DNA from 3 places in the Terrabacter terrigena genome. Region 3 is predicted to be linked to each of the others. Evidence: predicted binding sites of a transcription regulator. Region 3 holds the regulator's gene; each other region holds the start of a gene.

Evidence for each region. The regulator LexA, encoded in region 3, represses DNA repair genes until DNA is damaged. The targets are predictions, from matches to a motif close to TCGAACANNTGTTCGA.
Region 1: a site for LexA is predicted at 2,529-2,544, ahead of recA (recombinase RecA). Genes of this name have one in related genera too.
Region 2: a site for LexA is predicted at 4,246-4,261, ahead of ruvC (crossover junction endodeoxyribonuclease RuvC). Genes of this name have one in related genera too.

The regions. Positions count from the first base shown of each region.
Region 1 is NZ_JBHTKH010000001.1:48,352-55,839, reverse strand. It holds gene ACFQ2V_RS00250 (DUF3352 domain-containing protein) at 44-1,684, opposite strand; gene ACFQ2V_RS00245 (DUF3046 domain-containing protein) at 1,839-2,087, shown strand; gene ACFQ2V_RS00240 (macro domain-containing protein) at 2,084-2,491, shown strand; gene recA (recombinase RecA) at 2,721-3,770, shown strand; gene ACFQ2V_RS00230 (regulatory protein RecX) at 3,773-4,630, shown strand; gene ACFQ2V_RS00225 (YceI family protein) at 4,754-5,362, opposite strand; gene miaB (tRNA (N6-isopentenyl adenosine(37)-C2)-methylthiotransferase MiaB) at 5,588-7,141, shown strand; gene def (peptide deformylase) at 7,184-7,488, shown strand, end outside.
Region 2 is NZ_JBHTKH010000003.1:86,794-94,281, reverse strand. It holds gene pdxS (pyridoxal 5'-phosphate synthase lyase subunit PdxS) at 1-80, shown strand, start outside; partial or broken gene ACFQ2V_RS06350 (DUF4037 domain-containing protein) at 122-925, shown strand; gene kynU (kynureninase) at 1,307-2,560, opposite strand; gene pdxT (pyridoxal 5'-phosphate synthase glutaminase subunit PdxT) at 2,699-3,409, shown strand; gene ACFQ2V_RS06335 (YebC/PmpR family DNA-binding transcriptional regulator) at 3,406-4,164, shown strand; gene ruvC (crossover junction endodeoxyribonuclease RuvC) at 4,301-4,969, shown strand; gene ruvA (Holliday junction branch migration protein RuvA) at 4,966-5,568, shown strand; gene ruvB (Holliday junction branch migration DNA helicase RuvB) at 5,565-6,692, shown strand; gene yajC (preprotein translocase subunit YajC) at 6,945-7,310, shown strand; gene secD (protein translocase subunit SecD) at 7,318-7,488, shown strand, end outside.
Region 3 is NZ_JBHTKH010000009.1:123,166-130,653, forward strand. It holds gene ACFQ2V_RS14650 (LysR family transcriptional regulator) at 1-757, opposite strand, end outside; gene ACFQ2V_RS14655 (Sir2 family NAD-dependent protein deacetylase) at 841-1,806, shown strand; gene ACFQ2V_RS14660 (hypothetical protein) at 1,947-2,849, opposite strand; gene lexA (transcriptional repressor LexA) at 2,939-3,637, opposite strand; gene ACFQ2V_RS14670 (LysM peptidoglycan-binding domain-containing protein) at 3,889-4,293, shown strand; gene ACFQ2V_RS14675 (hypothetical protein) at 4,576-4,959, shown strand; gene ACFQ2V_RS14680 (alpha/beta hydrolase) at 4,959-6,770, shown strand; gene ACFQ2V_RS14685 (hypothetical protein) at 6,767-7,369, shown strand; gene ACFQ2V_RS14690 (sensor histidine kinase) at 7,350-7,488, opposite strand, start outside.

The sequences.
Region 1 (7,488 bases), on a different contig from region 3:
GCCGGGAGCGGGGCCCTTCGTCGTGCGTCGACGCGTGCGTCGGTCAGTTGCCGAGGACGCGGAGGGTGAACGTGCCCTCGCCGTTGCCGGTGGTCGTGGCGTTGAGGCCGACGGCACGCAGCGACTCGAGGAACGTCTTGTCGTTGCCCTTGACCTCGCCGAGGTAGAGCTTCTCGAGCTTGTCGAGGTCGACGAACACGGCGCTGTTCGACGACGTGACGTCGCCCACTGCCAGCTTGAACGCGTCGGTGTCACCGAGCTTGCCGCCGGACTTGAGGTCGTCGGCGTAGTCGGGCGTCGTGGCCACGAAGAGCTTGTCGCCCTCGACCTTGTGCGTGAGCGCGCCGCTGCTGCCACCGGACATCTGGACCAGCCGGTCGATGATCTCGTCGGCACGCTTGGCGTCGCTCGACACGACCTTGGCGCCGACGGTCAGCGTGTCGCCCTTGAGGTCCTGGTCGGGCATCGCGACCGTGAACGACCGGCCGAGCAGGGCCTTGAGGTCGTCGGGGAGCCTGACGTCGAGCTCGTCCTCGATGGTGGCGATGACGTCGTCCTGGCCGTCGGCGGCCGCGAAGTCGTTGATCTGCTTCTTCAGCTGCGGCCACGCCGAGTCGAGCATCTGGTCGGCGCCGGAGACGTGCACGGCCGCCAGGGTGTTCGCGGGCAGGTCGGCCAGCTCGCTGCCGTCGCCCTTGACGGCCTTCGTCGCGTCGGCGCCGCGCACGACGCCGGCCAGCTCGACGTAGTCGGCGTCGAAGCGAAGCGCGGCGGCGAAGCGGCCCTTGGCGCTCGCCATCGCAGCGGCGTCGAGACCCGCGTCGCCGCCACCCAGCTTCGGCAGCTCCTTGATACCGGTGGTCATGTCGAACCAGGCCGACACGATGCCCTGCTCGCCGAGGGCGCCCATGTCGCCGGTGAAGTTCGCGTTCGCGGACAGCGAGCCCTTGTCGACTGCGGCCAGGGTGGCGTCACCGGTGCCCGCGGGCGTGACGATGGCGTAGCCGTCCTTGGTGCGGACGTCGGTCTTGGAGGACGAGTCGCACGCGAAGAGCTTCGTCAGGGTGTCCTTGGCGACGGCCTCGTCCTTGACCTGGATCGCGACGGCGACGTTGGGCGTGTCGGAGGTGCCGCCGGGACGGATCGCCGCACCGAGGCGGTCACCGAGCCAGGGCTCGATGTCCTTGTCGTAGGTGATCTTCCTGAGGCAGTCGTCACCGGCGTTCTTGGAGGCCATCTCCCACAGCTTCTTGCGCGGGTCGTCGCTGCCGAGGGTGTCCTTGACGGCGTCGAGCTTGCCGAGGAAGCGGACGGCGGCGATCTTCTGGCCGGCGGACGGGTCGATGTCGACGCGGAGGTAGGCGTACGCGTCGCCGGGCAGGACGTCGGAAGGCTGCGGCCCGCTGCCGCTCAGGGTCTGCGCGGCGAAGACGCCGGCGCCACCGAGGACGAGGACGGTGGCGAGGGCGCCGACCATGAGGCCGGTGCGCTTTCGGCCGGGCTGGACCGGGGCGGGCGGCTCGTCGTCGAGGGCGACACCCGCGGACTCGCCGGTCGCGGCCGGGACCGGGTGGCTGCCCGAAGGCACGGGGTAGGTGTAGTGCGCGACGGGCGCGGTCACGTCGGCCGGGATCGGTCGCGTGGCATCGCCGGACTGGGCGGACGGCCCGTTGGGCTCGGACATGGTGGCTCCCCTGAAAGTGTCGATGTCCCTGCTTCGGCGCGCGGGACGAGAGGACGATACCGGTCACGCGACGGCGGCGCTGGCGGTTCGGGCAACCCTCCGACGACGGCTTCGGCGCGACCGGTTCCCGCGGCGCGGGTGGCAGACTGCTGGGGTGCGGATCAGTCATTTCTGGACCTTGATGGACGACGAGTTCGGCCCGGCGTACGCCGGCTCGCTCGCGCGCGACCACGTGCTCGGCGCGCTCGGCAACCGAACGGTGGTCCAGGCGCTGGCCGACGGCGAGGCGCCGCGGGCGGTCTGGGAGGCGCTCTGCATCGACATGGACGTGCCACCGGAGCGCCGGTTGGGCCGCGACGTGCGGGTGGCCCGCGGTGCCCAGGGCGGTCAGGTCGGCGGGTGACGGAGCTCCCGGCCGGGCGCGACCGGATCACGCTGCTGCGGGGCGACCTCACGGCCGACGCCTCGGCCGACGCGATCGTCAACGCGGCCAACCCCTCCCTGCTGGGTGGCGGGGGTGTCGACGGGGCGATCCACCGGGCGGCCGGTCCCGAGCTGCTCGCCTCCTGCTACCGGCGGTGCGTCGAGCTCGCCGACGCAGCGGGGTGCGCGGTCGTGGGGTTCCCGGCAGTGTCGTGCGGTGTCTACGGCTACCCCGTCGACGCCGCGGCCACGGTGTCCCTGGCCGCCCTCGCCGCCGCGCTCGACCGTCACGAAGGCGTGCGCGAAGCGCGGTTCTGGCTCTTCTCGGACGGGGTGCTCGCCGCGTTCGAGGCGGCGCTGGCAGACCTCCGGGCCGACGGCTGAGACGGGTTCTCGCCCGACGCGGCGTGTCGTCGCGACTTCGAACACGTGTTCGGTACTGTTCTCCACAGGTCCTGCGCCACCACCCGCATCGTCCACAGGCCGTCTCGTGGTCCACCCGATGTCGGCGCCGGCACCTAGCGTCTGACCCGACAGCGGATCTCGCAGTGCGATCCGTTCCCCGGGTCGCAGGTAGACGACCGCAGCGCAGACGGCAGAACAGGAGCCCGACATGGCATCGGTGCAGGAGAAGGACAAGGACAAGGCGCTCTCCTCGGTGATGGGCCAGATCGAGAAGAGCTACGGCAAGGGTGCGGTGATGCGTCTCGGTGACGACGTCCGGCCGCCGATCGAGGTCATCCCGACCGGCTCGATCGCCCTCGACGTGGCCCTCGGTATCGGCGGACTGCCCCGCGGTCGCATCATCGAGGTCTACGGCCCCGAGTCCTCGGGCAAGACGACGGTCGCGCTCCACGCGGTCGCCAACGCCCAGCGGGCCGGCGGCATCGCGGCGTTCATCGACGCCGAGCACGCGCTCGACCCCGACTACGCGAAGAAGCTCGGCGTCGACACCGACGCCCTGCTCGTGTCGCAGCCCGACACCGGTGAGCAGGCGCTCGAGATCGCCGACATGCTGATCCGTTCCGGGGCCATCGACATCATCGTCATCGACTCCGTCGCCGCGCTGGTGCCGCGCGCCGAGATCGAGGGCGAGATGGGCGACAGCCACGTGGGTCTGCAGGCCCGCCTCATGAGCCAGGCGCTGCGCAAGCTGACCGGTGCGCTCAACAACACGGGCACGACGGCGATCTTCATCAACCAGCTCCGCGAGAAGATCGGGGTCATGTTCGGCTCGCCCGAGACGACCACCGGCGGCAAGGCGCTGAAGTTCTATGCGTCGGTGCGACTCGACGTCCGCCGCATCGAGACGCTCAAGGACGGCACCGACCCGGTCGGCAACCGCACCCGCGTCAAGGTCGTCAAGAACAAGGTGTCGCCGCCCTTCAAGCAGGCCGAGTTCGACATCCTCTACGGCCAGGGCATCTCCCGCGAGGGAGGGCTCATCGACATGGGCGTCGAGCACGGCTTCGTCCGCAAGGCCGGTGCCTGGTACACCTACGAGGGCGACCAGCTCGGCCAGGGCAAGGAGAACGCCCGGAACTTCCTCAAGGACAACCCCGACCTCGCCGACGAGATCGAGAAGAAGGTCAAGGAGAAGCTCGGTGTCGGGCCGCGCGTCGACAAGCCCGCCGAGGTCGCGGACGTGCCCGTCGACTTCTGATCGTGGCTGATCCGGCACACGAGTCCACCCAGGAACGGCTCGCCCGCGCTGCTGCCGCCCTCGCCGAGGCGCAGGGTGTCGTCAAGGCGCGGGCGGCCGCACCTGACGGCGAGGCTCGCGCGAGCCGGGGGCCCGGCGAAGGCACGCCTGCAGGCGGCGGCCGCCGCGGAGGTCCCGGCCGTCCCGGCCGTCGCGACAACGGCGGCTCACGGCGCGGGGGTCGTGGTCAGTCGCGCACCGGGTGGGCCGCCGCAGACCCTGCCGACCGGCCCGACTGGGCGATGCCCCCGGGGCATGCCGAGTCCGGCTCCGCCGACGACGGGAAGCGGGCGGGGTGGGCGCCGCCGCCCGACGACCCCGAGACTGAGGTCCCCGAGGCCGACGCCGAGTCGGTCGCCCGGGCCATCGTGCTGCGCCAGCTGAGCATGGCACCGCGCAGCAGGGTCCAGCTCGAGAAGAAGCTGCGGCAGCGCGGGTGCGACGACGCGATCGCCGCCAAGGTCCTCGACCGCATGACAGAGGTAGGGCTCGTCGACGACGAGGCCTTCGCCCAGATGCTCGTGCGGTCGCGCCAGGCGGGCAAGGGGCTGGCCAGGCGTGCGCTCGCCCACGAGCTGCGCAAGCAGGGCATCGACCAGGAGGTCGCCGACGAGGCGCTCGGCCAGGTCGGCGCCGGCGACGAGCGCGTCCGCGCCGAGCAGCTCGTCGCCAAGAAGCTCCGGAGCATGGGTGGCCTGCCTTCCGGGGTCCAGGCCCGGCGGCTGGCCGGGATGCTGGCACGCAAGGGCTACTCCGGCGAGCTGGCGTGGCCGGTCATCCGCGACGCCATCGACGGCCTGCCCGAGCACCAGCGCGACTGACCCGGCCGGCCGGGCCAGACCCGTCGCGCTCGCGGCAGGGCGGTGGGGTGCGGTGTGCCCGAGACAGCACGAGGGGGTGAGGACCTTTCGGTCCCCACCCCCTTCGGGTGTGGTGCGGGAGGCTCAGGCCTGCGCGGGCACGACGGCGATCGCCGAGACGTCGAACTCGAGCTTGACCTTCTCGCTCACGAGGACGCCGCCGGTCTCGAGAGCCGCGTTGAAGGAGAGGTTCCACTCGGTGCGGTCGATGGTGGTCTCACCCTCGAAGCCGACGCGGGTGTTGCCGAACGGGTCCTTGGCCGAGCCCGTCTCCTCGAAGGGGACGGTGATCGACTTGGTCACGCCGTTGATCGTCAGGTCGCCGGTGATGGCCCACTCGGAGCCGTCGCGCTCGACGTTCGTCGAGACGAACGTGATCTGCGGGTAGTTGGCGACGTCGAAGAAGTCGGGGGTCTTGAGGTGGCCGTCGCGCTGCTCGTTGTGCGTCGTGACCGAAGCGGCCTCGATGACGACCTTGACCGAGGAGTTGGCCGGGTTCGCGGTGTCGACCGTGGCCGAGCCCTCGAACTGCTCGAAGTTGCCGCGGACCTTGGTGACCATCGCGTGACGGGCCGAGAAGCCGATGCGCGTGTGGCTCGGGTCGAGGGTGTAGTCACCGGAGATGTCGGAGACGGCGACGGAGGGAGCCTCGATGGTCTCGGCCTCGGACTTGCTGCGGTTGAAGAAACCCATGGGATGCGTCCTTTGAAGTAGGTGGTTAAATGTTCAACAACTATGGTGCCGGAAAATGGTTGAACTGTCAAGCAGTGAGGTCAACGGATCGGGTCGGCGGCCTATTCCCGGGCGTGCCGGTGTCCCGTCAGCGGGCCCGCACGGCCTCCGCCCCGTGCGCACGCGACGACGCTCGTTCCGCGCGTGCCGTCCCCGGCGGGCGCACGCCGTACCCTTGTCGATGCCATGACTATGCAGACCTCCGCGCAGAAGCCCGCCGCCACCGGGAGCAGGACCTACGACGTGCGCACCCACGGGTGCCAGATGAACGTCCACGACAGCGAGCGCCTGGCCGGCCTCCTCGAGACGGCCGGTTACGTCGACCTCGCCAGCCTGCCGGTGGGGGAGCGGCCCGAGGTCGCCGACGTCGTCGTGTTCAACACCTGCGCGGTGCGCGAGAACGCCGACAACAAGCTCTACGGCAACCTCGGCCAGCTGCGCCCGGCGAAGCTCAGGAACCCCGACATGCAGATCGCCGTCGGGGGCTGCATGGCCCAGAAGGACCGCGGCGCCATCGTCCAGCGTGCGCCCTGGGTCGACGTCGTCTTCGGCACCCACAACATCGGGTCGCTGCCCGCCCTGCTCGACCGGGCGGCCCACAACCGTCGCGCGGAGGTCGAGATCCTCGAGAGCCTCGAGGTCTTCCCGTCGACCCTGCCCACGCGTCGCGACTCGGCCTACAGCGCCTGGGTGTCGATCTCCGTCGGCTGCAACAACACCTGCACCTTCTGCATCGTCCCGAGCCTGCGGGGCAAGGAGCAGGACCGCCGGCCCGGCGAGATCCTCGCCGAGATCGAGGCGCTCGTGGCCCAGGGCGTCGTCGAGGTGACCCTGCTCGGGCAGAACGTCAACACCTACGGCGTCGAGTTCGGCGACCGCCTCGCCTTCGGCAAGCTCCTGCGGGCCTGCGGCGAGATCGAGGGGCTCGAGCGGGTCCGCTTCACCAGCCCACACCCGGCCGCCTTCACCGAGGACGTCATCCTCGCCATGGCCGAGACCCCCAGCGTCATGCCGAGCCTGCACATGCCGCTGCAGTCCGGCTCCGACAAGGTCCTCAAGGACATGCGGCGGTCCTACCGCAGCACGAAGTTCCTGGGCATCATCGAGAACGTCCGGCGCCACATCCCCGAGGCCGCGATCACGACCGACCTCATCGTCGGCTTCCCCGGCGAGACCGAGGAGGACTTCCAGCACACGCTCGACGTCGTGCGTGAGTCCCGCTTCTCGAGCGCCTTCACCTTCCAGTACTCCATCCGGCCGGGCACCCCGGCCGCCACGATGGACGACCAGGTGCCCAAGGCCGTCGTCCAGGAGCGCTTCGACCGGCTCATCGCGCTCCAGGAGGAGGTCAGCTGGGCGGAGAACCGCACGCTCGAGGGGCGTGAGGTCGAGGTGCTCGTGGCGCCCTCCGAGGGCCGCAAGGACGCCGAGACCAAGCGCCTGTCCGGTCGGGCACGCGACAACCGGCTCGTGCACTTCGCGGTGCCCGAGGGCGCCGAGGTGCCCCGCCCCGGCGACGTGGTCACCGTTGCCGTGACCTACGGCGCCCCGCACCACCTCGTCGCCGACTCCGGCGTCGAGGGGGGCACGTATGCCGTCCGGCGCACGCCCGGCGGAGACGCCTGGGCGGCGCTGCAGGACGCTCCGCAGGGCACGGGCAAGCCGGCCGTCAGCCTCGGTATGCCGTCGGTCGGACGTCCGGCGCTCGCGCAGGTCGCGCCCGGCTGCGCGACGACCTGAGCCGATTCGGGGCCCCTCGAGCCGTCATGCTTGACTTGGCGCATGTCTGTGCGCCCCATCGTCATCACGGGTGAGCCCGTCCTGCACCGCTCGGCTGCCCTCGTGACCGAGTTCGACGACGACCTGCGGACGCTCGTCGAGGACATGTACGAGACGAATGTCGCCGCGAACGGCGTCGGCCTCGCCGCGCCCCAGGTGGGTGTCGGGCTTCGGGTCTTCATCTGGAAGATGGCCAACGACGACGGCGTGCCCGAGCAGGGTCACGTCATCAACCCCACGGTCACGACCTCGAAGATCCCGCAGGAGCGGCCCGACCCCGACGAGGAGACCGAGGGCTGCCTCTCGGT
Region 2 (7,488 bases), on a different contig from region 3:
GCGGCCTCGGCGAGGCCATGGTCGGCATCAACGTCGACGAGATCGCCCAGCCGCACCGCCTGTCCGAGCGAGGCTGGTGACCTCAGGCTCGTACCCGGCCCACCCGGCCCACCGCTGACGTATGCCGCCGTGCCCACCGGGTGCGGCGGCACACGTGCGTCGTCGCCCGGCACACCCCGCGTGTGCACCGTCCGGGGGGGTGCTGACCCCGCTTCGTGCCCACGCGGCAGCGGCCGCGTTCCCGTGCTGGCAGCATCGGGGCATGGGTCCTTCGGGAACAGAGGTGTCACGTGCCTACTGGGCGGAGGTCGTCGAGCCCCTCGTGCGCGGCCGGTGGCCCGGGATGCCGTGTGCCGCCGCCCGGCTCGGCAGCGGCTCGGATGTGCTGGGCCTTGACGACGCGATGTCCCGCGACCACGACTGGGGCCTGCGACTCAACCTCCTCGTCCCCGCGTCGGCGGCGCCCGAGGTGGAGAGCCACCTCGAGGCGACGCTGCCGGCGTCGTTCCTCGGCCACCCGGTGCGGTTCGCGACGTCGTGGGACCCCGTCGTCCGACACCGCGTCGAGGTCGGCTCGGCGCGCGACCTCGCTGTGTCGCGGCTCGGCATCGACCCGACACGCGACCTGGGCATCGACGACTGGCTCTCGCTGACCGGCCAGGCCGTGCTGGAGACCACGGCCGGCGCCGTCTTCAGCGACGACGCCGGCGAGCTGGACGGCATACGTCGTCGGCTCGTCTGGTATCCCGACGACCTCTGGCGTCACCTCGTGGCGACCGACTGGGCGCGGCTGCGCCAGGAGCTGCCGTTCGTGGGGCGCACCGGGGAGCGCGGCGACGACCTGGGCTCACGCGTCATCGCGGCCCGGCTGGTCCACGTGGCGATGCACCTCGCGCACCTGATCGAACGTCGGTGGCCGCCCTACGCGAAGTGGCTCGGCACGAGCCTGCTGGCGCTCCCTGAGGGGTCGGCGGTCACAAGACCGCTGACCGAGGCCGTCTCGACCACGAGCTGGAGGGATCGTGAGGCGGGCCTCGTCGAGGCACTGCGCCTGCTGACGGACATCCAGCGAACAGCGGGCCTGCCAGCCGTGGCCGATCCGATCGAGCCGTTCTGGGACCGGCCGTACCTCGCAGTGCGGGAGGAGGTGGTGCGGCTGCTGGAGGAGTCTGTGACCGACGCTGACGTGCAGGCGCTGCCCCGTGGCGTCGGGTCGGCGGAACAGTGGAGCGAGAACGTCGACGTCCTCGTCGACGCCGCGCGTCGACGGCCTCGCGGAGGTGCCCCCCGCTCGGGGGTTCATCCGTCAGGTGACCGCGCCACGCTCGGCGAACTCGGGCCGCTCGTACTCGCGCCCGTCGAGCACCTCCTTGACGTGCACGGCGGCCCGGACGGCGTCGACGTGGGTCACGTAGAGGGGGGCGAAGCCGAGCCGAATGATGTCGGGCTCGCGGAAGTCGCCGATGACGCCGCGGGCGATGAGCGCCTGCACCACGGCGAACGCCTCGGGGTGGCGCAGCGAGACCTGTGAGCCGCGCCGAGCCGGGTCGCGCGGCGTCGCCAGCGGCAGGTCCACACCGAGCTCGTCGAGGGCGTCGACGAACGTGCCGGTCACCGACAGCGACACGGCGCGCACGTCGGCGGGGGAGAGCCCGTCGTACGCGGTGAGCGCGGCCTCGAGGGCCAGCACCGACAGCAGCGGCGGAGTGCCGACCCGGGCACGCGTGATGCCGGGGGCCGGCTCGTAGTCGGGCCTCATCTCGAACGGGCGTGCGTGGCCCTGCCAGCCGGTGAGCGGCTGGTCGAAGTCGTCCTGGTGGCGCTGCGCCACGTAGAGGAAGGCCGGCGCACCCGGACCGCCGTTGAGGTACTTGTAGCCGCAGCCGACGGCCAGGTCGGCGCCTCCGGCGTCGAGGTCGACCTCGAGCACCCCCGCCGAGTGGCACAGGTCCCAGCAGGCCAGCGCACCGACCGCGTGGGCGGCCGAGGTGATGGCGCGGAGGTCCCACACCTCACCGGTGCGATAGTCGACGCTCGAGTACGACGCCAGGGCCAGGGCCTCGCCGATCTCGGCGATCGCGGCCACGGCGTCCCGCGGGTGGACGCGCCGGACCTCCAACCCGGCCAGCGCGGCGGCCGACTCGGTCATGTAGAGGTCGGTGGGGAACGAGTCGGGGTCGGTGAGCACCACGTGGCGTCCCGGGCGCAGACGCCCGGCTCCGACCACCGCCTTGAAGAGGTTGACCGAGGTCGAGTCCGTGACGACGACCTGGCCGGGTGCGGCCCCGACGATGTGGCCCACGGCGTCGCCGACGCGTGTCTGGGCACCCCACCAGTCGGCCTCGTTCCACGAACGGATGAGGCGCTCGCCCCACTGCCGGTGCATGACGTCGTCGACGACGGCCGGCACGGCACGGGGGAGGGCTCCGAGCGAGTTGCCGTCGAGGTAGATGAGGCCGTCGGGCAGGTCGAAGAGGTCGCGCGTTCCCCGAAGGGGCGACTCGGCGTCGGCGCGTTCGGCGCGGGCGAGAAGGGCGTCGTGGGTCTGCACCGTCGTCATGGCCGCAACGTAGCCGGTGGCCGCGAGGAGATGTCAGGGGACCTCCCGGGATCGTCTCGCATCCCAGACGGTTCGTCGCCCTCGGGCATCGCGAGGCCCCGCGACGAACTGGCCGCCGGCCCGCCCTACGCTTGCCCGGTGAGCACCACGACCACGAGCGGCGAGACCGTCACCCAGCCTGCACCCGCCCAGACGGTGCGGATCGGCGTCCTCGCCGTGCAGGGCGACGTGCGCGAGCACCTCGCCGCCCTGACCGCGCTCGGGGCCGAGGCCGTCACCGTGCGCAGACCGTCCGAGGTGGAGCAGATCGACGGTCTCGTCATCCCCGGCGGCGAGTCGACCGTCATGGACAAGCTCGTGCGCGCCTTCGAGCTGCGGGAACCCCTGGTGCGCCGCATCGCCGAGGGCATGCCCGCGTACGGCTCGTGCGCCGGGATGATCATGCTCGCCGACCGCATCGTCGACGCCCGACCCGACCAGCAGACGCTCGGGGGTCTCGACGTCACGGTCCGCCGCAACGCCTTCGGCCGCCAGGTCGACTCGTTCGAGCAGGACCTCGAGTACGTGTGGTCCGACCCCGACTCGAGCGGCACCGTGCACGCCGTCTTCATCCGCGCACCCTGGGTCGAGGAGGCCGGCGCGGACGTGCAGGTGCTCGCCCGCGTGAGCGAGGGCGCCGCCGCCGGTAGGATCGTCGCGGTCCGGCAGGGCAACCTCATGGCCACCTCGTTCCACCCCGAGGTGGGTGGCGACCGCCGGATCCACGCCGAGTTCGTCTCGATCGTCAGAGCGCACCGACTCCAGCAGTCCGGTGCCAGCCAGTCACCGGAACGCGAGGACACTGCATGAGCGGCCACTCCAAATGGGCCACCACGAAGCACCAGAAGGCGGCCAAGGACGCCAAGCGCGGCAAGCTCTTCGCCAAGCTCATCAAGAACATCGAGGTCGCGGCCCGTCAGGGCGGCGCTGACCCCACCGGCAACCCGACCCTCTACGACGCCATCCAGAAGGCGAAGAAGACGTCGGTGCCCAACGACAACATCGACCGTGCGGTCAAGCGCGCCTCCGGCGCCGAGGCCGGTGCGGCCGACTGGCAGACGATCATGTACGAGGGCTACGCACCCAACGGTGTCGCGGTGCTCATCGAGTGCCTCACCGACAACCGCAACCGCGCCGCCGCCGAGGTGCGCACGGCACTGACCCGCAACGGTGGCCAGCTGGCCGACCCGGGGTCGGTGTCCTACGTCTTCAACCGCAAGGGTGTCGTGACCGTCCACAAGGAGGCCGGCTCCGAGGACGACATCCTCGAGGTCGTGCTCGAGGCGGGCGCCGAGGAGGTCAACGACAACGGCGACACCTGGGAGATCATCTCCGAGGCCACCGACTTCGTCGCGGTCCGCAAGGCCATCCAGGACGCCGGCATCGACTACGAGTCGGCCGAGGCCTCGTTCGTCCCGAACCTGCAGGTCCCGCTCGACCTCGACGGCGCGAAGAAGATGATCCGTGTCATCGAGGCGCTCGAGGACAGCGACGACGTGCAGAACGTCTTCGCCAACGGCGACATCCCCGACGACGTGCTGGCCCAGCTCGACGAAGAGGAGTGAGCTCGGCGGAGCCGAGCCGCGGAGGCACGCCGGTGACCGGCGTGCCTCCCGTCCTTTCGGGGGAGGGCGGTTAGCGTTGTCCCGAACACCTGTTCGCATCAGCTCGCCGTCCGACCCGCAGCCCAGGAGGTATGCCGTGCGCGTCCTCGCGGTCGACCCCGGCCTGACCCGCTGCGGCGTCGGTGTCGTCGACGGCGTGCCGGGGCGGCGGCTGTCGCTCGTCGAGGTCGGCGTCATCCGCACGCCGTCGAGCGACCCGACGCCGAAGCGCCTCGTCGCCGTCGAGGACGAGATGCGGCAGTGGTTCGAGCGGCACCGGCCCCAGGCCGTCGCCATCGAGCGGGTCTTCGCCGACACCAACGTCTCGACCGTCATGGGCACCGCCCAGGTCACCGGCATCGTCATGATCCTCGCCGAGCGGCTCGGGCTGCCCGTCACGCTCCACACGCCCACCGAGGTCAAGGCCGCGGTGAGCGGCAGCGGCCGCGCCGACAAGGCGCAGGTGACCACGATGGTGACGAGGCTGCTCGGGCTCGACACCCCGCCGAAGCCGGCCGACGCCGCCGACGCCCTGGCGCTCGCGATCTGCCACGTCTGGCGCGGCGGCACCCAGAGCCGGCTCGAGCAGGCCCGCCTCGACGTGCTCGCGCGTACGGGCACCGGGGGCGGCGGCATACCCCGTCGACTTCCTCGTGCTGGGGCACCCGCCGAGCGGCGCCTGCGCACCGCTGCCGCCGCCCGATCCGCACGCTCGGCCCCGCAGTCGCGCCCGAGCCCGACCGACCCTGGAGCCCAACCCCGATGATCGCCTCGCTCTCCGGCACCGTTCTCAAGGTCGGCCTCGACTCCGTCGTGGTCGGCGTCGGCGGCGTCGGCATGCTCGTTCACACGACGCCCGCGACGGCGACGTCGGTGCGGCTCGGGCAGCCCACCGAGCTGGCCACCAGCCTCGTCGTCCGCGAGGACTCCTTGACCCTCTACGGCTTCGCCACCGACGACGAGAAGCACGTCTTCGAGACGGTACAGACCGTCTCGGGCGTCGGGCCGCGGCTCGCCCTGGCAGTCCTCGCCGTGCACACGCCCGACGCGGTCCGGGTGGCGCTCGGCACGGGCGACCTCGTCGCCCTGACCAAGGTGCCCGGCATCGGCAGGAAGGGCGCCGAGCGCCTGGTTCTCGAGCTCAAGGACAAGCTCGGCGCGCTACCGGGCACGGGCGGCGTGGCCGAGCCCGTCGCCCTGGACACCGGCGAGGCGTGGCGCGAGCAGGTGGGCGAGGCCCTCGTCGGGCTCGGCTGGACGGCTCGTCAGGCCGACGACGCGCTCGACAAGGTCGCCCCGCTGGCCGCCGACGGTGCCGGTGTCTCCGCCCTGCTGCGGGCCGCCCTGCAGGAGCTCGGACGATGAGCGTCGACCGCTCCTGGGACGTCGACGAGGCGCCCGACACCTGGCACGACGGCTACGACGCGACCGCCCGCATCGTCGACGCCGGCAGCGACACCGACGAGCGCCAGGTCGAGGCGGCGCTGCGGCCCAAGCGCCTCGACGACTTTCCCGGGCAGCCCCGCGTGCGTGAGCAGCTCGGCCTCGTCCTCAAGGCGGCGCGGCGCCGCGGCACCCCGCCTGACCACGTGCTGCTCTCCGGTCCGCCCGGCCTCGGCAAGACGACGCTGGCCATGATCGTCGCGAGCGAGCTCGAGCAGCCGATCCGCATCACGTCCGGGCCGGCGATCCAGCACGCCGGAGACCTCGCGTCGGTCCTCTCCTCGCTCGCGGAGGGCGAGGTGCTCTTCCTCGACGAGATCCACCGCATGTCGCGCTCCGCCGAGGAGATGCTCTATCTCGCGATGGAGGACTTCCGCGTCGACGTCATCATCGGCAAGGGCCCGGGCGCGACGGCGATCCCGCTGGAGCTGCCGCCGTTCACGGTCGTCGGGGCGACGACGCGGGCCGGCCTGCTGCCGGCCCCGCTGCGCGACCGGTTCGGCTTCACCGGACACCTCGACTACTACACGGCCGCCGACCTCGTGACGATCCTGCACCGGTCGGCCCGGCTGCTCGGGCTCGACGCCGACGACGACGGCATCCGCGAGATCTCGCTCCGCTCGCGCGGCACCCCCCGCATCGCCAACCGCCTGCTGCGACGCGTACGTGACTGGGCCCAGGTGCACGGCGACGGCCGGGTCACCCACGCTGCCGCCCGGCAGGCCCTCGAGCTCTTCGACGTCGACGAGCGCGGGCTCGACCGTCTCGACCGCGCTGTCCTGGAGGCGCTCTGCCGCCGGTTCAACGGTGGACCGGTCGGTCTCTCGACCCTCGCGGTGGCCGTGGGGGAGGAGCCCGACACCGTCGAGACCGTCGCCGAGCCCTACCTCGTGCGCGAGGGTTTCATGGTGCGTACGCCGCGCGGACGGGCCGCCTCGACGCTCGCCTGGGAGCACCTCGGCCTCACACCCGCTGTCGACGCGCAGTCGATGTGGTCCGCGACCCTGCCCATCGAGGAGTCCGGCGGAGGCCGTTTCGACTCGTGACGCCCCGATCCAGCGGGCGCCGCGGGGCGGCGGGTGGCCCCCTCGGGCGCGACCAAAACGTGACACGGGCTTGCGTCGCGAGGCCTCCCTTGGTCTGACAAACTGCACCGGCGCACGTAGACTCCTGCGGGCACCATCGCCGCTGCCGCGGCACCATCCGGTGCTCCCGGTCGTTGACGCGAGACCCGACCCGAACCGAAGGGTCGAGGTGTGCGCCAGACAACCGACGAAGACACGAAGGACTGAGCTGACATGAACAACAACGGGGCCTTCTCGTTGCTGATTTTCGCGCTGCCCCTGCTGCTGCTGGGCTGGCTGTTCTTTACCCAGAACAAGCGGATGAAGCAGATGCGCGAGTTCAGCTCGTCGCTCAACGTCGGCGACCACGTGGTCACCTCGTCCGGGGTGTACGGCACCGTCAAGCACCTCGACGACAGCACCGCCTGGCTCGAGATCGCCGAGGGCACCACGGTCCGCTTCGACCGCCGGGCCATCGCGATGAAGCAGGCCGACGCCGCCTCGACGCCCGGCGCGCCGGCGGCGCAGGGCACCACGGGCAACGACACCGTGCCCGACGACGCCACGGACGCTCCCGGTCCGCAGCAGAACGGTCAGTGAGGGTTTCGTGGCACGCAGCTCCACCAAGAAGTCGGCGAGACGCAGCCTCCTGGCGCTGATCGTCGTCATCCTCGGCCTCGGCGGCCTCGTCGGCGGCCTCACCGCGTGGGGTGGCGGCTCGGCCACCCCGAGGCTGGGCCTCGACCTCGAGGGCGGCACGGAGCTCGTGCTCCAGCCC
Region 3 (7,488 bases):
GGATCAGGTCGGGGACGAGCGCCACACCGAGGCCGGCCGTGACAAGGCCGAGCTGCGCGACGTAGTCCTCCGTCTCGAAGGCGACGTTGGGCCGGAAGCCGGCGGTGTCGGCGAGCGAGAGCAGGTGGCCCCGGCACCGGGGACACCCGGCGATCCACTCGTCACCGGAGAAGTCCGTGAGCACGGCGGCCTCGTCGCCGGCGTGGGGGTGCGCCCCCGGCACGACGAGTCGCACCTCGTCGTCCATGAGGCGTCGGGTGACGAGCAGGGAGAGGTCCTCCTCGAGCTCGCCGAGGTCGCCCCCCTCGTAGGCGAAGGCGACGGCGACGTCGCAGTCACCGTTGCGCAGCGCGGCGAGCGACTCGGGCGGCTCCGCCTCGGTGAAGGTCACCGTGATGTCGGGGTGCTTCGCCTTGAGGATGGCCAGCGTCCTCGGCACGAGGGTCGCCGACGAGCTCGGAAAGGCCTGCAGGCGCACGCGGCCGGCACGGAGCCCGGCGATCGCCGTGATCTCCTCCTCAGCGGCGTCGAGGGCGGCGAGGACACCGACCGCGTGACGCGCCAGGACCTGCCCGGCCTCGGTGAGGCGGACCTGCCGGCCGTAGCGCTCGACGAGCACCGTGCCGGTGCGCTGTTCGAGGCGTCGGACCATCTGGGAGATGGCCGGCTGGGTGAAGCCGAGCGCGTTGGCGGCGCTCGTGAAGCTTCCCTCGTCGGCGATGGCCTTCATGACCCGGAGGCCCGCAGCGTCGATCATGCACCGATCATAACCGGTGATTATGGAATCCCGTGAGTTCCGCGCGATCAGGAAGGGGTCGTGTCGACACGTAGGCTTGCCGGGTGCACCAGCCGACCGGCATACCTTCTCGTGCGACCGCCGCGACGAACGCGACGGGCGCGACCAGCCGACTGTCGACCTCGCGCACGTTGCCGCTCCAGACGCACGACCTCGGCACCTTCGAGGACCTCGTCGACCTCGTCAGCGGCGGAGGCGTGGTCGTCCTCAGCGGCGCGGGCCTCTCCACCGAGTCCGGCATCCCCGACTACCGCGGTCCGGACGGGACCCGCCGCGTCGAGCCGATGACCTACGGCGAGTTCGCGGGCAGCAGCGAGGCGCGCCGACGCTACTGGGCCCGCAGCTACATCGGCTGGCAGCGGTTCAACGCGGCGGCACCGAACGAGGGTCACCGGGTCGTCACCGACCTGCAGCGCGCCGGCTACGTCGGGCCCGTCATCACCCAGAACGTCGACGGCCTCCACCAGGCCGCCGGGGCGACCGACGTCATCGAGCTGCACGGGTCGCTCGAGCGTGCGGTCTGCCTCACCTGCGGCGAGTACACGTCGCGGATCGGCTTGCACGAGAGGATGACCGAGGCCAACCCCGGCTTCATGACCCGCTTTGCCGAGGCGGCAACCTCGTTCGGGTCGCAGTGGGGCGAGCAGGTGCGGCCCGACGGCGACATCGTGCTCGCCGACGCCCTCGTCGAGTCCTTCCACGCGCCGAGATGCCTGGTCTGCGGCAACGACACCGTCAAGCCCGACGTCGTCTTCTTCGGCGAGTCGGTGCCCAGGGCGCTCGTCGAGCGGTGCTTCGGCCTCGTCGAGGCGGCCGGCGCCGTGCTCGTGCTCGGGTCGTCGCTGTCGGTCATGAGCGGCTACCGCTTCGTGCGCCGGGCCCACCAGCGCGACGTGCCCGTCGCCATCGTCACCCGGTCCGCAACCCGGGGCGACGCCGAGGCGACGATCCGCCTCCACGCGCCGCTCGGCGACACCCTCACCGCGCTGCGCGAGGCGCTCGGTCACTGATCGGGGCGACGCCGGTGCCCGCCCGAGGGCGAGCCGAGGTGGTGTGCCGTCCTGCCGGAGGTCGGGACGGGGCCCGACGACGCGCGGCTCTGACGGGCCGGGTCTGGGGGTGCGGGCTCGGCCTCGGCGCTCGAGGTGGCCTACTCGGCGGGGGCGCCGAGGTCGCGGGCCTCGTCGGCCGAGACCTCGCCGAGGTCCCACAGCTCCTTCGTCTGGACGCCCCAGTACGTCGCGAACAGCACGATGACGATGACCTCGGCGACGAGGACGACGTGGGCGAAGCCGGTGACGGTGAGCTTGGCGACGACCGTGGCGGCGAGCGCCAGCGTGAGAGCCAGGGCGATGGCGAGGTAGATGCGGCGGTAGCCGCGGCCGTCGTCGTCGCCGACGGCCCGGTGGCGCTCCACGGTGCGCAGGGCGCTGAGGACCATGACGGCGATGATCCCGGCCACCATGGTGACGGCGGCGATGCCGTGGCTCAGGGCGATGAAGCGGTCGCGCAGGACGAGGAAGAGGGTCAGCTCGACGAGCAGCACGCCGCCGCACGCCAGGGTCACGAGTACCGACCGCGCGGTGGGGCGGGCTGACGCGTCACGCATCATGGCGCCCCGCTTGAGCGCTGCCACGATCACGGCCGCGATGACCGCGACGACCACCAGCGACCAGATGTTGTTGCGCACCGCCGCGGCGATCTCGCTCGGGGTCTGGGCGTACGCGTTCGGGCCGCAGCGGTTGTCGGGCACCGTCGGGACCATGGCGACGACGAACGCCATGAAGCCGGAGAAGTTGAGCAGCACGTCCTCCTCGGAGGAGTGCCCCTTGTAGGCGATGAGGCTGGCGCCCAGCGCGCAGAGTGAGCCGACGAAGACGGTTCTCGCGGGCGTGTAGTAGTAGGCGCTGATCGACCCGAGCCAGCAGCTGTGGTCGGTCTCCCACCACCACTGGTAGGCCACGGACAGCAACAGCATGAGCAGCAGGGCGATCATCGCGCCCCGCAGGTAGCGGTAGGTGTAGACGACGTCGCGGGTGCGCCCGGCTGCCATGGCGGTCTCCTCTGCGGGACTCACGTCCTCAGAGTCTGGCGTCCGCCGCGGCGATGCGCCTGCTGGAAGGGCCGCGGCCGGACCGCCCGTCAGATGCGGCGCAGGACCGCGGTGACCTTGCCGAGGATCGTGGCGTGGTCGCCGTCGATGGGGGAGAAGTCCTCGTTGTGCGGCATCAGCCAGACGTGGCCGTCGACACGCTTGAAGGTCTTGACGGTGGCCTCGTTGTCGAGCATGGCCGCGACGACGTCGCCGTTCTCGGCGTGCTGCTGCTGGCGCACCACGACCCAGTCGCCGTCGCAGATCGCGGCGTCGACCATGGAGTCGCCGTTGACCTTGAGCAGGAAGAGGTCGCCCTCGCCGACGAGCTGCTTGGGCAGCGGGAAGACGTCCTCGACGACCTCCTCGGCGGTGATCGGGACGCCGGCGGCGATCTGCCCCAGCACCGGCACGTAGGAGGCCTCCGGACGGGCGTCCCCCGAGTCGGTCTCGGTGTCGTAGTGGTCGCCGCCGCGGCTCCCGACCTCCTCGGCCGTCGCGTCAGGAGAGACGATCTCGAGGGCGCGGGGGCGGTTGGGGTCGCGCCGCAGGTAGCCCTTGGCCACCAGGGCGTTGAGCTGGTGGGAGACGCTGGAGGGGCTCGCCAACCCGACGGCGTCGCCGATCTCGCGCATGCTCGGCGGGTAGCCCCGGCGGTCGACGGAGTTGCGGATCACCTCGAGCACTCGCCGCTGACGCACGGTCAGTGCGCCGCCGGTCTCGCGATCGGGAAGCTCGGTCACGCCCATGGTGTCCCCTTCGTCGGCTCGTCAGACCGTGCGCTGGACCGGCTTCGTGAGCGGCTCGCGAGCTGCTCGAGGGCCAGTGTCAGTGGTGGCTGGTGAGGTGTGTGGTGTGAGGAAAGAGTACCGAGGTTCGAACACAGTTGCCAAACACCTGTTCGATGCGTGTCTCGACTTCCTCGAACATACGTGCTACAAATCGTACAGACGTTCTATCGAACACGTGTTCGCCAGATCAGGAGCAAGGGGAGGTCACCATGAGCGCCATCGTCCTCGAGACCGTTCGTCAGCCGCAGACCAGTGAGCCGCGGCCCGTCGCGCGCCCGCACCTCGTCCTCGTCCCGACCGGGCGCGAGGCCGTCCGCGCCGCCCGGTCCGCGCGGCCGCCGCTTCGCCTGACCCGCTTCGGTCGTTTCGTCGTCGCGCTGCTGGTCGCAACGGTCGTCTCGCTGCTCGCGGTCGGGCTGGCCGGCCAGCTCGCGTCGGCGTCATCCGGCTCGCGCACCGTCACGGTCACCTCGGGGCAGACGCTGTCGGGCATCGCCGCACACGAGCTGCCGCAGCTGTCCGTCACCGACGGCGTCGTCGAGCTCCAGGTCGCCAACGGCCTCAGCACCACCGAGATCCACGTCGGGCAGCAGCTCGTCATCCCGGGTCGGTGACGCCCGGGCTCTCCAGGATCACCGGGGCTCGAGGTTCATTGCGTATGCCGTGCACTCGCCGTGCGCTCGCCTCGCCCCACCCCATCGGCCGCGTTGGCTCCACCTCCAGCGGCTGGCGGTAGCGGCGCTTCGACCCCGTCGTTCCCGCCCGGACGCCGCACCCCCGAGGAGGGGGTGCGGCGTTCTGCTGTCCACCCGCTCGGTCCATCGGGGCTGTGGATGACGCCGACCGGGTCCGCCACCGGCGACCTAGCGTGGTTGCTCTCGGGAAGGGAGCAGGGGATGAGATACGAGATCGACACCGCGACGCTGCGAGCCAGCGCCGCCACCATCGAGGAGGTCCTGGCCCAGGTGCGCCGGCTCGGGGTCGTCGACGACCTCCGCCCGGTCGGGGCGGCCCTGCCGGGGGGCCGCTGCGCCTCGGGCCTGCCGCAGGTGGCGGCCGCCTGGCAGACGCGCCTCGCGTCGACGCAGTGGGAGCTGCGCGAGCTCGGTCGCTTCGTGAGCCTGGCCGCCGATGGCTACGACGCAGTCGAGCAGGCGGCGCGACAGGTGCTGGGCAGCACTGCGGGCAGCACTGGGGGCAGCGCTGCGGGCAGTACTGGGGGTGGCGCCCGGAGTGGTTTCCCCGGTGTCGTCCGCGGTGGCGCCGACGGCAGCACGTGATGACTGCGGCAGCGATGGGCGGCGGCATCGCCGTGCGCGACATCCGGGCCGGCCGTCCGCAGCTGCTGCTCGAGGTGAGTCGGCGTCTGGAGGCGCGCCGTCGCAGGCTCCTCGTGCTCGCGGAGCTGGTGCTCTGGCGGCGGGCTGCTGCCCCTCGCTGGTCCGGTGCCGGCTCGAGCGCGGCGGCAGACCGCTACGGCACGGTGGTCGCCGGGCTGGGGCAGCTCGCGGGCAGCATCGCGGTGGCAGGCCATGCCCTTGGGCACGCGGCGCAGCGGCTCCAGAGCGCCCTGGATCTCGTGGGGCGCGCGGACCGCCGGGCCGCCGACGAGGGCGCGTGGGTCGACGACGACGGCCGGCTGTTCCTCCCGGTTCGCGCCTCACTCGGCGATGGCGTCGGGGAAGCCCACCGGGCGCGCCTCGACGACCTGCTCAGGGCTGAGGTGGACGCCTGCCTCCAGCAGGCTCGGCGTGCAGCCACGCAGACCGACGAGGAGCTGCACCGGGTGCTCCTGGTCGCCGCCCGCGGAGTGTCCACGGCCGAGCCGGGCGGATCGACGAGGAGCCCGACGACGGCGTCGACGGCCGCGGCGTCCCACGGCTCGCCCGCGTGGGCCGAGGTCGGGGTGGGCGACTGGCCCGTGCCGCCCCCGACCGCTGCAGGGGTGTTCGCCTCGGCGGCGTGGTGGCGGTCCCTGACCGACGAGGAGCGGCGCGCCCTGACTCGTGAGCGGCCCGAGTGGGTCGGTCCTCGTGACGGCGTGCCGGCGGCGGCTCGGCACGAGGCCAACCTGCTGCTCCTCGACCGCGCCGAGCGCACGGCGACCGCCCGCGCGTCGGAGGCGCAGCGCCGAGGCTCACCCTGGAACGCCGAAGAGCGCACGCGGGCGCAGGAGGAGGTGGACGGCATACGGGCGGTGCGTGACGTCCTGAGCCGCCGCGACGGTGGTCCGCGAAGGCTCCTGCTCCTCGACACACAGGAGGCCGACCTCAGGGCTGTCGTCGCCGTGGGCGACGTCGACCGCGCGGAGCACGTCGTCACGTTCGTCGGCGGCCTCTCGACCATGGTCGGCGCCGACCTGCGGCGCTACGACACGACGTTCGCGCGCATGCGCTCAGAGGCGCTGGCGATGGCGCCGGGACAGGACGTCGCCGTCGTCACGTGGATGGGCTACGACGCACCGCAGATGCACGAGATCACGTCGTCGATCGACCGGAACGTCCTCAACCCCAAGCTCGCCCGCGACAGCGCCGGCGCTCTCGCCGGCTTCGTCACCGGACTCGAGGCCGCGCGCGACAGACCCGCCCACCAGACGGTGTGGGCGCACTCCTACGGTGGCACGCTCGCGGGCTTCGCCAGCCTGCACACGAGCGCGATCGACGACGTCGCCGTGTTCGGGGCGCCCGGGCTGCCCTTCACCGACATCGCGCAGACAGCCTTGAAGCCCGGTGGGCTCAACGTGCTCGGCGCGATCGGCGACGACGTCTTCAGCTACGGCTGGATGGTGCACGGCACGCCCCCACAGGAGGTCGGTGGCGCCGTGCGGCTCTCCACGTTCGCACCCAAGCAACCGGGCGTGGGCTGCAACCACTGGCTTCGGCCGCGATCCGCCTTCGTCGACGTCGGCCGCACGTCCGCCGGTCACTCCGACTACCTGAGGGCGGGCACCGACAGCGCACACAACCTCGTCGCCGTCGCGGCCGGGCGCCCCGACCTGCGCATCCTGCAGGGTGCCGACGAGCGGGCCTGCACCACCACCGGGCCGAGCCTCGGGTCCGACCCGTTGCGGTGGCCGAGGCCGCTGCCATGAGCGCGCCGCCAGCGCAGCGCCGCAGGGACATCCTGGTCGGTCGTGCGTGTCTGGGCTGCGCGGTGCTGCAGGCCGTGCCTCCCGTGCTCATCGCCTGGGGCGGCTACGGCGCCGGCGCAGCTGCAGACGCCGCGCTGATCGCCCTGTCCTCACCGGTGTTGCTGGGTGTCGTGGCGTTCGGTGTCGTCGTGGGTCTCGCCCTGGACAGCCCGGGGCTCGAGCCGAGGAGCGACCAGCTGCACGGCCCCGTCGACGAGCGAGGCGCGCGTCCCGTGGACGAGCGTCCCGACGTGGCCCGGCCCCCGTGGCCCGTCCAGTCAGGTGCTCCATCGGGCACGGTCGGGGCGCGGGTGCGCTGGTCGGCCATCGCAACGCTGGTCGAGCTCGCGGTGCTGGCGGCAGCGGTGGTGGTCGACGGCGGCCTGAGGGCGGGCGCCGAGTCGTTCCTCGCAGCGTTGGACGACGGTTCCGCCGTCTGGACGTTCGTGCTCCTGGTCGTCCAGAGCGGCTTCATCGACGCTCGCGCCCCGGTCGCGTTCGCGGTGGCCTGGGTCGTGCTGGCACGAGCGCAGCGACCGCTCAGGCCTGTCGCTGGCTGACCCTCTCGTCGGCTGCCGGCAGCTCGAACCACACGACGGTCCCGGGCTCGTCGAGAGAGCCGATGCCGATGGAGCCCCCGTGGGCCTCGATGATCCGCTTCACCGTGGCCAGCCCGATG